DNA from 3 places in the Streptomyces sp. NPDC034043 genome. Region 2 is predicted to be linked to each of the others. Evidence: riboswitches for the same ligand, from Rfam matches in the RefSeq annotation. Region 2 holds a riboswitch; each other region holds the start of a gene.
What was found. A riboswitch is a leader RNA that binds a small molecule or an ion and turns the genes downstream of it on or off. The one in region 2 is predicted to bind cyclic di-AMP.
Positions count from the first base shown of each region.

Region 1: linked by a shared signal. The riboswitch ahead of ACZ51S_RS19675 (M23 family metallopeptidase) and the one ahead of ACZ51S_RS21980 (transglycosylase family protein) in region 2 are both predicted to bind cyclic di-AMP.
Region 3: linked by a shared signal. The riboswitch ahead of ACZ51S_RS06925 (M23 family metallopeptidase) and the one ahead of ACZ51S_RS21980 (transglycosylase family protein) in region 2 are both predicted to bind cyclic di-AMP.

Region 1 covers NZ_JBVISF010000007.1:291,061-294,974, forward strand. The annotation lists gene ACZ51S_RS19670 (GntR family transcriptional regulator) at 25-690, opposite strand; gene ACZ51S_RS19675 (M23 family metallopeptidase) at 867-1,676, opposite strand; cyclic di-AMP (ydaO/yuaA leader) riboswitch at 1,689-1,848, opposite strand; gene ACZ51S_RS19680 (M16 family metallopeptidase) at 2,067-3,434, opposite strand; gene ACZ51S_RS19685 (M16 family metallopeptidase) at 3,455-3,914, opposite strand, start outside.
Region 2 covers NZ_JBVISF010000009.1:79,432-83,345, reverse strand. The annotation lists gene ACZ51S_RS21990 (cytochrome P450 family protein) at 1-58, shown strand, start outside; gene ACZ51S_RS21985 (LysM peptidoglycan-binding domain-containing protein) at 174-1,220, shown strand; cyclic di-AMP (ydaO/yuaA leader) riboswitch at 1,495-1,666, shown strand; gene ACZ51S_RS21980 (transglycosylase family protein) at 1,669-2,403, shown strand; gene eno (phosphopyruvate hydratase) at 2,719-3,914, shown strand, end outside.
Region 3 covers NZ_JBVISF010000002.1:499,143-503,056, reverse strand. The annotation lists gene ACZ51S_RS06935 (aspartate aminotransferase family protein) at 1-1,348, shown strand, start outside; gene ACZ51S_RS06930 (tyrosine-protein phosphatase) at 1,464-2,282, opposite strand; cyclic di-AMP (ydaO/yuaA leader) riboswitch at 2,601-2,764, shown strand; gene ACZ51S_RS06925 (M23 family metallopeptidase) at 2,769-3,773, shown strand.

The DNA.
Region 1 (3,914 bases), on a different contig from region 2:
TTCCTCCGTTGTATACGAGACGTGTTAATGCGGAGCGCTCGCCGTGTTTACGGCAGGTTGCGGATTCCTCACCCTCGGCCGGTGCGCCTCGGCCGCCCGCTGCGCGTGCAGCGCGGTCAGGGCCCTGGCCCGCTCCGCGTCCCCGCGCGCGACCGCGTCCACGATCGCGCCGTGCTCCGCCCAGCACTCCACGGGCTGCGCGGGGGCCTGCACCACGTACATCCAGGCAATCTTGTGCCGGGTCTGCGTCAGCAGGGCGATCAGCCCCGGGCTGGCCGAGGCCTGGGCCAGCGTCTCGTGGAACCAGCTCCCCAGGGCGCGCAGGTCCTCCCCCTGGGCCCGTCCGGCCCTCTCCCGGCCCAGCCTGACCAGCCCCCGCAGCACCTTCAGGTGGCCGTCGGTGCGCCGGCGGGCGGCCCGGGAGGCGGCGAGCGGCTCCAGCAGCATCCGCAGCTCCAGCAGGTCGGCGGCCTCCTGCTCGGTCGGCTCGGCCACACAGGCTCCGGCGTGCCTCCGGGTGACGACGAAGCCCTCGGACTCCAGGGTCCGCAGCGCCTCGCGGACCGGGACGCGCGAGACCCCGTAGCGGCGGGCGAGCACCTCCTCGGTCAGCCGGCCGCCCGGCCCGAAGAATCCGGAGACGATATCGTCGCGAATCGCTGTGCACACCGCGTGCGCCGGAATACGCAAGGCCGGACCTCCGCTGGGTTTCGGTTCGGTTTATCGTGGCCGTGCTGCGACTCTATTGCAACACGCGATATTTTCCGAGGAAAGTACGGAAATCCGGAACGAAGAAGGCCCCGGCTCTGGGAGCCGGGGCCTTCTTCGTTGAAGCGTGAAACGTGAAACGTGACGCGTACTGAGGGTCAGATGCCGACGCCGCGGTTGCGCAGGTACGTCAGCGGGTTGATGTCCGAGCCGTACGAGGCGCCCGTGCGGGCCTCGAAGTGCAGGTGCGCGCCGCTGGAGTTGCCGGTGTTGCCCGACAGGCCGATGACCGTTCCGGCGCCGACCTGCTCGCCGACGGAGACGTTCAGCGAGGACATGTGCCCGTACTGGGTGTAGGTGCCGTCGTTGTGGCGGATGACGACGTTGTTGCCGTACGCGCCACCCCAGCCGGCCTCGACGACGGTGCCCGCGCCAACGGCGTGCACGGAGGTGCCCTGGCCGACGGCGAAGTCGATGCCCGTGTGGCTGCCGGAGGACCACATGCCGCCGCCCGCGCCGTACTGGGTGGTGACGGAGGCGCTGACCGGGGCCACGAAGGCGTTGGAGCGCTTGCGCTCCTCCTCCTTGGCCTTGGCCTCGGCGGCCTCACGCTCGGCCTTGGCCTTGGCCTCGGCGGCCTCGGCGGCACGCTTGGCCTCGGCGGCCCGCTGCTTCGCCTCGGCCTCGGCCTGCGCCTGGGCGGCGACGGCCTCGGCGGCACGCTGCTGGGACTCGGCCTGGACCTCGATGTCGTCCTGGAGACCGTCGGCGACGACGATCGAGTTCTGACCGGTGTCCTCCATGGACGGAGCGCCGCTGTTGTCCGCCGCGAAGGCCGGAGCGGCCAGGGTGCCGACCACGCCCGTGGTGGCGAGGGCGGCGATGCCGGCGTAGCCGGCGGTCTTGCGGCTCAGACGGCTGGAACCACGGTGCTTACCAGAACCGGCGGCACGACTGCCAAACGCCATGAAGGGGGTGATCCTTTCCTTCCCTCTCGCCTACCGGGTTAGCTGACGGGTTCGGAGCAGGAAGGTCTCCTACGGGCCTCCTCTTGCGAGGGGGTCCGATTCACCCCAGGGACGCATGTGGGTCCCCGGCTCCCCAGGCTCGCGCCTGACGGGGACTCGGCGATCGCTGTCCGGTGCCGCGGGTGCGGCGGGTACGAACTGACGAACAGCACGGCCGACGCTAGGCGGATCGTCAGTCAATCGCCAAACAGACGAGCGCTTTTGTTGCGTACGCCACACCGCATACACGCAGCCACTCCACCAAACGGACAAAGGGGGCTTCGGCGGATGTTCCGCCGAAGCCCCCTGGAAACGGGGCCGGTTGCCGGCCCGTCTCAGACGGTGCGCCGCTCAGTTGGAGACGACGGTGACCTCGCCGATCCCGAGGGCCAGGACGGGCTCCTCGATCTGCGCGGCGTCGCCCACCAGGATGGTGACCAGACGGTCCACCGGGAAGGCGCTCACCACGGCCGAAGTGGCTTCCGCCGTACCGGTTTCGGCCAGCCGCGCGTACAGCCGCGCCTGGTAGTCGTCCGGCAGCTCCTGCTCCACCTGGTCGGCGAGCGTGCCGGCGACCGAAGCGGCCGTCTCGAACTTCAGCGGGGCCACGCCCACCAGGTTCTGCACCGCCACGTCCCGCTCGGCGTCGGTCAGTCCGCCCTCCGCGAGGGTGCGCAGCACCTTCCAGAGGTCCTCCAGCGCGGGACCCGTGTTGGGGGTGTCCACCGAACCGCTGATGGCGAGCATCGAGGCGCCCTTGCCGTCGGCGGTCGAACGCAGGACCTGCCCGAAGGCCCGCACGCCGTACGTGTAGCCCTTCTCCTCGCGCAGCACCTTGTCCAGGCGGGAGGTGAGGGTGCCGCCGAGGCAGTAGGTGCCGAGCACCTGCGGGGCCCAGACGATGTCGTGCCGGTCCGGGCCGATCCGGCCGATCAGCAACTGCGTCTGGACGGCACCCGGCCGGTCCACGATGACCACGCGGCCCCGGTCGTCGGCCGTCACCGGCGGGACGGGGCGGGGCGCGGCCGTGTCGCCCGTCCACGTACCCAGGGTGTCCGCCAGCAGGGCGTCCAGGTCGATGCCGGTCAGGTCGCCGACCACCACCGCGGTGGTGGTGGAGGGGCGTACGTGCGCCTCGTAGAAGGCGCGTACGGCCCCGGCGTCGATCCGCGCGACCGTCTCCTCGGTGCCCTGGCGCGGGCGGGACATGCGCAGCGTCGCGGGGAACAGCTCCTTGGAGAGCTCCTTGGCGGCGCGGCGCTGCGGGTTGGCCAGCTCGTGCGGGATCTCGTCGAGCCGGTTGCGCACCAGTCGGTCGACCTCGCTGTCGGCGAAGGCGGGCGCGCTCAGGGCCTCGGCGAGCAGCGCGAGCGCCTTGGGCAGCCGGGAGGCCGGGACCTCCAGGGAGACCCGCAGGCCGGGGTGGTCGGCGTGGGCGTCGAGCGTGGCGCCGCAGCGCTCCAGCTCGGCGGCGAACTCCTCGGCGGAGTGCTTGTCTGTGCCCTCCGACAGGGCGCGGGCCATGATGGTGGCCACCCCGTCGAGACCCTCGGGCTCGGCGTCCAGTGGGGCCGCGAGGTTGACCTCGACCGCCACCACCTGCTGGCCGGGGCGGTGGCAGCGCAGCAGGGTCAGGCCGTTGGGGAGCGTGGAACGCTCGGGGGCCGGGAAGGCCCACGGCTTCGCCTCGCCGGCCTGCGGCCGCGGGTGGAAGGTCATCGTGACGGCTGCGGTGTCGCTCACTGCTCCGCCCCCTCGTTCTCGTCGTGCTGCTCGGTCTCGTGGGCCTCGGCGCCGGCCAGCGGCTCGTAGACCAGTACCGCGCGGTTGTCGGGGCGCAGCCGGGCCGCGGCCACGGCCTGCACCTCCTCGGCGGTGACGTCCAGCACCCGCTGGACGGCGGTCAGGGCCAGCTGCGGGTCGCCGAACAGCACCGCGAAGCGGCACAGTTCGTCGGCCCGTCCGGCCACCGTGCTCAGCCGGTCCAGCCACTCGCGCTCCAGCTGCGCCTGCGCCCGCTCCATCTCCTCGGCCGTCGGGCCCTCGGCGGCGAACCGCGCGAGCTCCTCGTCCACGGCCGCCTCGATGGCGGGCACCTCGACGCCGCTGGAGGTCTTGACGTCCAGCCAGCCCAGCGAGGGCGCGCCGGCCAGGCGCAGCATGCCGAAGCCGGCCGCGACGGCCGTCTGGTCGCGGCGT
Region 2 (3,914 bases):
GCTCATCATGCGTGGCCTGCGCACCCTCCCGGTCCGGTTTACAGTCCCGAACGCCTGAGGGCGCGCGCGAAGCAGAACTGACCGGAAGTCAGTCCACTCCCGAACTTGTGACATCCGTTCGAAGGCGGCTAGGTTCTGCCGTTACCCCGCCGTTATACGAAAGGTGCAGTCTCATGCTTCCCGGGAACGGCCGCCACAGACGCCCCCGCCAGGTACCCGCGATCGTCGTCACCGCAGGAGTCACCGGCTCCGCGCTGGCCATGCCGCTGCTCGCCGCCACCGGCGCGAGCGCGGCCGACACCGCCACGTGGGACAAGGTCGCCGACTGCGAGAGCGGCGGCACCTGGAGCGCGAACTCCGGCAGCGGCGCCTACGGCGGGCTGCAGTTCACGCTGGAGCAGTGGAAGAACGCGGGCGGGCTCGCGTACGCGGAACGCCCGGACCTCGCCAGCCGCTCCCAGCAGATCGCGGTCGCCGAGCGGGTGCTGGCCTCCCAGGGCCCCCAGGCGTGGCCGCTGTGCTCCGCCTCGGCCGGGCTGACCCAGCAGGGGCCGACGCCCGAGGTGGACCCGGGCGACAACAAGAACCCGGGGCCCGTCGCGCCCACCCCGACCCGGCCGGACGAATCGGTGCCGGTCACCGGCAAGGGCAAGCCCTCCACGGACTTCGGCGCGCCGACTCCGGCGCCGAACAGCCCGTCCACCGGACCGAGCGTGCTGCCGGACTACCCGCTCGGCCCCTCCAGCGGACTGCCCGTCATGCCCGAGCCGGACTTCACCGTCCAGCCCACCACGCCCCCGGTCTCCCCGACCGCCCCGGGCACCCCCGTCGCCCCGGTCTCCCCGACCGCGCCGGGCACCCCGACCTCCCCGGCCGGCCCGACGGCCCCGGCCGTCCCGGGCCTCACGCCGACCGCCCCGGCCGTCCCGGGCGCGCCGTCCGGCACGCCGTCGGCCACCCCGTCCGCCGAGGCGGGCGACGGCGGGGGCAAGCACCGCGGTCCGGCCGCCGTCGAGCTCCCGGCGGCGCCTGGCGCGGCGTCAGCCGCCCCCGGCGATCCCACGTACACCGTGAAGCCGGGCGACAGCCTCGCGGCCATCGCGGACGCCAAGGGGCTCAAGGGGGGCTGGAACGAGCTCTACAAGGCCAACGAGCAGGTCATCGGCGGGGACGCGGACCTCATCAAGCCGGGACAGAACCTGGATCTAACCAAGGAATAGGGGCAGTTCGGGCATCCAATAAGACTTGAATGTCCGTTATCGGTAAATGAGACATGCATCTCTTCCGGTCAACTGGCGTGTCTCGTTCCGGAACTTCCGCAAACCCCGCTCCGACCTGCGCAAACGCGCCTTTGAGGAACGCAAGTAGGCCGGTTTCTCCCCAAAATCACACGTTGAACATCGGGGAGAGACCTGTCTACCTTCTGAATCGCTCGCCACCGCGGGCTCCTTCGACCGCATCGCCGAATCCTGCCGGCGGACGGAGGGAACAGTCGTCGCGCAAGCGCCGAAGGCAGGAGCGGGGGAACCAAGGTAGGCGCCGGGAGAGGCCGTTGTGATGCGGCCGCGTACCGGCTAGGGGTGAAGACACGCGCCGCGCCGCGTGACCGGGCAACTCATCCGCCCGAACCCGACAGCTCACCTCGAAGGCGTCGGTGAGGAGAAATCCATGCTGCTTTCCGGCAAGGGCAAGCACCGCCGCGGCTCCAAGGCCGTCCGCATCGTCACGCTCGCCGGTGTCGCCGGTGTCGCCGTCGCGGCCCCGCTGATGGCCGCGGGCACCGCCAGCGCCGCCACCGCGTCCGAGTGGGACAAGGTCGCCGCCTGCGAGTCCGGCGGCAACTGGTCCATCAACACCGGCAACGGCTACTACGGCGGTCTGCAGTTCTCCGCCTCCACCTGGGCGGCGTACGGCGGCAAGGCCTACGCCTCGCAGGCCAACCAGGCCAGCAAGGCCCAGCAGATAGCCATCGCCGAGAAGGTCCTCAAGGGCCAGGGCAAGGGCGCCTGGCCGCACTGCGGCGTCGGCCTGTCCAACTCCTCGTACAACGGCGGCGGCACGGCCACCCCGGCCAAGCCGAAGCCCGCCACCAAGCCCGCCCCGGCCAAGCCCGCCCCGGCCAAGCCGGCCCCGGCGAAGCCGTCCACGCCGAAGGCCGACACCGAGACCAAGGGCTCCGGCTCCGGCTCGGGCAACTGGACCCCGGCCAAGCCGTCGACCCCGAAGACCGATGCCCCGAAGACGGGCAACGGCTCCTACGTGGTCAAGGAGGGCGACACCCTCGGCACCATCGCCGACGCCCACAAGGTCAAGGGCGGCTGGGAGAAGCTCTTCGAGCTCAACAAGGACACCGTGTCCGACGCCGACCTGATCTTCCCGGGCCAGAAGCTGAAGCTCGCCTGAACGTCCGCGTAACACTCGCGGCACCCCGCAGCATCCCCACCGCCCGGCGCGTATCCACCCACGCGCCGGGCGGCGGCATGTCGTGCGCCGGTACCCGCATATCGGAACCGGACCCCTGTCTTCCGATGTCCGGTCCGCCGCGCAACGCGCGGGAGCACGGGCCCTATGTCCCGGAAGGCGGGCATTCGGCACCTTTTTCGTCCCAGGACCCGGGCGGTCGGGCAGCCCACCGCCCCGAGCCGGTTAGGCTCTAGTCGGCGGGGCCGTCCCACGGCCCCACGCCACCGCACACCCAGCGTCACATCCCAGAAGGAGATGCTCGTGCCGTCCATCGACGTCGTCGTAGCCCGGGAAATCCTGGACTCCCGAGGCAACCCCACGGTCGAGGTCGAGGTGGGCCTCGACGACGGCAGCACCGGCCGTGCTGCCGTTCCGTCCGGCGCCTCCACCGGTGCCTTCGAGGCCATCGAGCTCCGTGACGGTGACCCCAACCGTTACATGGGCAAGGGCGTGGAGAAGGCCGTCCTCGCCGTCATCGAGCAGATCGGCCCGGAGCTCGTCGGCTACGACGCCACCGAGCAGCGCCTGATCGACCAGGCCATGTTCGACCTCGACGCCACCGACAACAAGGGCTCGCTCGGCGCCAACGCCATCCTCGGCGTCTCCCTGGCCGTCGCGCACGCCGCGTCCGAGGCCTCGGACCTGCCGCTGTTCCGCTACCTGGGCGGCCCGAACGCGCACCTGCTGCCCGTTCCGATGATGAACATCCTCAACGGTGGGTCGCACGCCGACTCCAACGTCGACATCCAGGAGTTCATGATCGCCCCGATCGGCGCGGAGTCCTTCTCCGAGGCGCTGCGCTGGGGTGCCGAGGTCTACCACACCCTCAAGAAGGTCCTGCACACCAAGGGCCTCTCCACCGGCCTGGGCGACGAGGGCGGCTTCGCCCCGAACCTGGAGTCCAACCGCGCCGCGCTCGACCTCATCATCGAGGCCATCAAGCAGGCCGGCTACACCCCGGGCAAGGACATCGCGCTCGCGCTCGACGTCGCCGCGTCCGAGTTCTACAAGGACGGCAAGTACGAGTTCGAGGGCCAGTCCCGCTCGGCCGCCGAGATGACGGACTACTACGCCGAGCTCGTCGACGCGTACCCGCTGGTCTCCATCGAGGACCCGCTGTTCGAGGACGACTGGGCCGGCTGGAAGACCATCACCGACCGCCTGGGCTCCAAGGTCCAGATCGTCGGAGACGACCTCTTCGTCACCAACCCCGAGCGCCTCGCCCGCGGCATCGAGGAGGGCTCCGCCAACGCCCTGCTCGTGAAGGTGAACCAGATCGGTTCCCTGACCGAGACCCTCGACGCCGTCGAGATGGCCCAGCGCAACGGCTTCAAGTGCATGATGTCGCACCGTTCCGGCGAGACCGAGGACGTCACCATCGCCGACCTCGCCGTCGCCGTGAACTGCGGTCAGATCAAGACCGGCGCCCCGGCCCGCTCGGACCGCGTCGC
Region 3 (3,914 bases), on a different contig from region 2:
GCGCGGCGGGGAGCGCTACGAGCTGCACGCCCGCCACCTCAACCACCAGCTGCCCCGGATGCTGCACACCATCGGCTTCGACAAGGTCTACGAGCGGGCCGAGGGAGCCCACTTCTGGGACGCCGAGGGCAACGACTACCTCGACATGCTGGCCGGGTTCGGGGTGATGGGCCTCGGCCGTCACCACCCGGTGGTACGCCAGGCCCTGCACGACGTCCTGGACGCCCAGCTCGCCGACCTGACCCGCTTCGACTGCCAGCCGCTGCCCGGGCTGCTGGCCGAGAAGCTGCTCTCGTACAGCCCGCACCTCGACCGGGTCTTCTTCGGCAACAGCGGCACGGAGGCGGTGGAGACCGCCCTGAAGTTCGCCCGGTACGCCACCGGACGGCCCAGGATCCTCTACTGCGACCACGCCTTCCACGGGCTGACCACGGGCTCGCTGTCCGTCAACGGCGAAGGAGGCTTCCGCGAAGGATTCGCCCCGCTGCTCCCCGACACCAAGATCGCGCTCGGGGACCTGGCGGCGCTCGAACGGGAACTCGCGCGCGGGGACGTGGCCGCCTTCGTGGTGGAACCGGTCCAGGGCAAGGGGGTGCACGCGGCCCCGCCCGGGTTCCTGCTCGCCGCGCAGGAGCTGCTGCACCGGCACAAGGCGCTCCTCATCGCCGACGAGGTGCAGACCGGCCTCGGACGGACCGGGGACTTCTACGCGTACCAGCACGAGCCCGGGGTGGAACCGGACCTGGTGTGCGTGGCCAAGGCCCTCTCCGGTGGCTACGTGCCCGTCGGCGCGACCCTGGGCAAGGACTGGATCTTCCAGAAGGTGTACTCGTCCATGGACCGGGTGCTGGTGCATTCGGCCAGCTTCGGCTCCAACGCCCAGGCGATGGCGGCCGGGCTGGCGGTGCTGTCGGTCATGGAGGACGAGGAGCTGGTGGCCAACGCCCGGGCCATGGGCGACCTGCTGCGCGGACGCCTCGCGGCGCTCGTGGACCGGTACGAGCTGCTGCACGAGGTGCGCGGGCGCGGGCTGATGATCGGCATCGAGTTCGGCAGGCCCTCCTCCCTGGGCCTGCGCAGCCGCTGGGCGGTGCTCCAGGCGGCCCGCAAGGGGTTGTTCGCCCAGATGGTCGTGGTGCCTCTGTTGCGCAGGCACCGGATCCTCACCCAGGTCTCCGGGGACCACCTGGAGGTCATCAAGCTCATCCCGCCGCTCGTCGTGGACGAGGCGGACGTGGAGCGGTTCGTCGGCGCCTTCCAGGAGGTCATGGACGAGGCGCACGGCGGGGGCGGGCTCATGTGGGACTTCGGCAGGACCCTGATGAAGCAGGCGGTCGGCAACCGCTGAGGCGCCGGCCGGAGGGGGTCCGCCCGCGCCCCCTCCGGCCGCCGTCCGTACCCCTTCCGTCCGCCGTGCGTACTCCTCCCGGCCGGTCCCTCCGGCCGCCGTCCCGCCCCGCGGCTCAGTCCAGGAGCCGGTCCCGCAGCCGGTCCAGGGTCTCGGGGGCCAGCGCCAGCCCCTCGGCGAGGTAGCGGTCGACGCCGCCCCACCGTTCGTCGATGGCCGTGAAGGCCTCCAGCAGGTACTCCGCGCGGGCGTCGAAGAGGGGCGCCAGCAGTTCCATCACCTCGGGGGAGCGGGCCTCGGGCGCGTCGCTGCCCCGGCGCACCCGGTAGCGGTTGTGCGGGGCGCTGGACTCCAGGTAGTCCGCCACGATCGCCTCGCGCTCCACGCCCAGGGCGAGCAGCGTCACCGCGACCGACAGCCCCGCCCGGTCCTTGCCGGCGGCGCAGTGCATGAGCGCCGGCACGCTGTCCCGCGCGAGCGCGTGCACGACGCGGCTCTGTTCGGCGGCGCGGGTCTCGATGATCGTGCGGTACGAGGCCCTCATGCGGGCGGCCGCCCTGCCCTCCCCCAGGAGGCCGCGGAGCTGGTCGAGCTCGCCGTCGCGGACCATCCTCCAGAACTCGCGGCCGTCGGCGGGGTCCGTGAGCGGAATGTTCACATTGCGCACTCCGGGCAGTTCGACGTCCGGGCCCTCCAGGGCGTGGTCGGCTTCGTTGCGGAAGTCGAAGACGGTGTGCAGTCCCAGCGATCCGAGGAACTCTGCGTCGGTTTCGGTGGCATGCGCGAGATGTCCGCTTCGAAACAGTCGTCCCGGCCTGACCCTCCGTCCGTCGATGGTCGGCAACCCGCCCACATCACGGAAGTTGCGCACTCCGGTCAGCTCCGCACCGGGCTGGTGTCCGGCCGGAAGGGGCTGGGGTATCTGCTGGGTCACGTGTACTCCTCCGCGTGGTCCTGTGGTGTCCGAATTGATCCGGTTGGGAGCAACTTGCCGTATGTGGAGGCGAGATCGGGCAGGGTCCCGTGAGCCAGATCATACGGTGACCGTGCGTGCCTGATCGCGAAAACCGAATTCCCTTGTGGAGGGGGTTGTTGATGGTGCGGAATGGACGCAGGGTGACCGGAATTCCATTGATCCTTCATATCTGCGATTGCGTCAGGCAATTCGTGGCTTGTTGCCCGGCGTCCCGCTCGATTACCTTCGCGATCGATCCGGGTGGACCGCCTAATCCTGCCGCCGCCCGGGAACCGCACCCGACCATCGCGCGCGGCAGGAGCGGGGGAACCAGGTAGGCCGCTGTTCCGGAAGCGATTCCGGCGCAGCTAGGGGTGAAGCCGAACCCGTGCTCCGCACGTACGGCCGGACATCTCCAGTCCGAACCCGACAGCTCACCTCGCAGGCGCCGGAGAGGAATCCGCCATGCCCGCAAAGGGTAAGCACCGCCGTCCCAAGTCCCGTTCGATATCCCGTGGTCTCGCCGTCGCCGGAACCGGCGGAGCGGCCCTCGCGCTCCCGCTGATGGGGGCCGTCGGCGCCCACGCGGCCCCGGGCGCCGCCCCGGCCGAGGCCGCGCCCGCGCAGAGCGCGCAGGCCCCCGAGGCCCTCCCGTCGCAGGCGCCCGCCGCCGCACCCACCGTCTACACGGTCGTGCCGGGCGACTACCTCTCCAAGATCGCCGCCGAGCGCCGGCTGGACGGCGGCTGGGAGCGCCTGTACGCCGACAACCGCGAGGCCGTCGGCGCCGACCCGTCCCTCATCCACCCGGGCCTGAAGCTGACCCTCGGCGGCGGCCAGGGTGCGGACCCCGCCCCGAAGGCCCCTGCGGCGCCGGCCGAGGGATCCTCGAGCGGCGCTCCGGCCGCCCCCAAGGGCAAGGCCGGCGGGACCTCGTCCCCGAAGGGCACCGCGCAGGGCACGGCCAAGGGCTCCGGCACGGCGGCCCGCCCCTCCGGCGGCACGGCCGCCCAGGGCTCCGGCGCCGCCGCCAAGGACGAGAAGGCCCCCGCGCCCGCCGCCGCCTCCGGGTTCACCGCCCCCGTCACCGGCGGCGTCTCCACCCAGTACCGGGCGAGCGGAGCCATGTGGTCCTCCGGCTACCACACCGGCGTCGACTTCATCGCGCGCACCGGCACCACCGTGAAGGCCGTCGGTGCGGGCACCGTCGTTTCCGCAGGCTGGGGCGGCGCGTACGGCAACGAGGTCGTCATCAAGCACGCCGACGGCAAGTACTCCCAGTACGCCCACCTCTCCTCGCTGTCCGTCTCGGCGGGCCAGAGCGTCACCGGCGGCCAGACCATCGGCCTCTCCGGCGCGACCGGCAACGTGACCGGCCCGCACCTCCACTTCGAGATCCGCACGGGCCCGTCCTACGGCTCGGACGTCAGCCCGCTCGCCTACCTCCGCTCCAAGGGCGTGAGCATCTGACGGCACCCGCCGTCGGCACGGTGACCCGCGTGGGGCCGGGGCCCGAGGGGGGTCCCGGCCCCACGTGTACTTATTCCTTATCCCCTGCGTGGTATAGATCACGGCCCGTCAACCCCTCATTACGTTGGCGTAGGTTGGTTG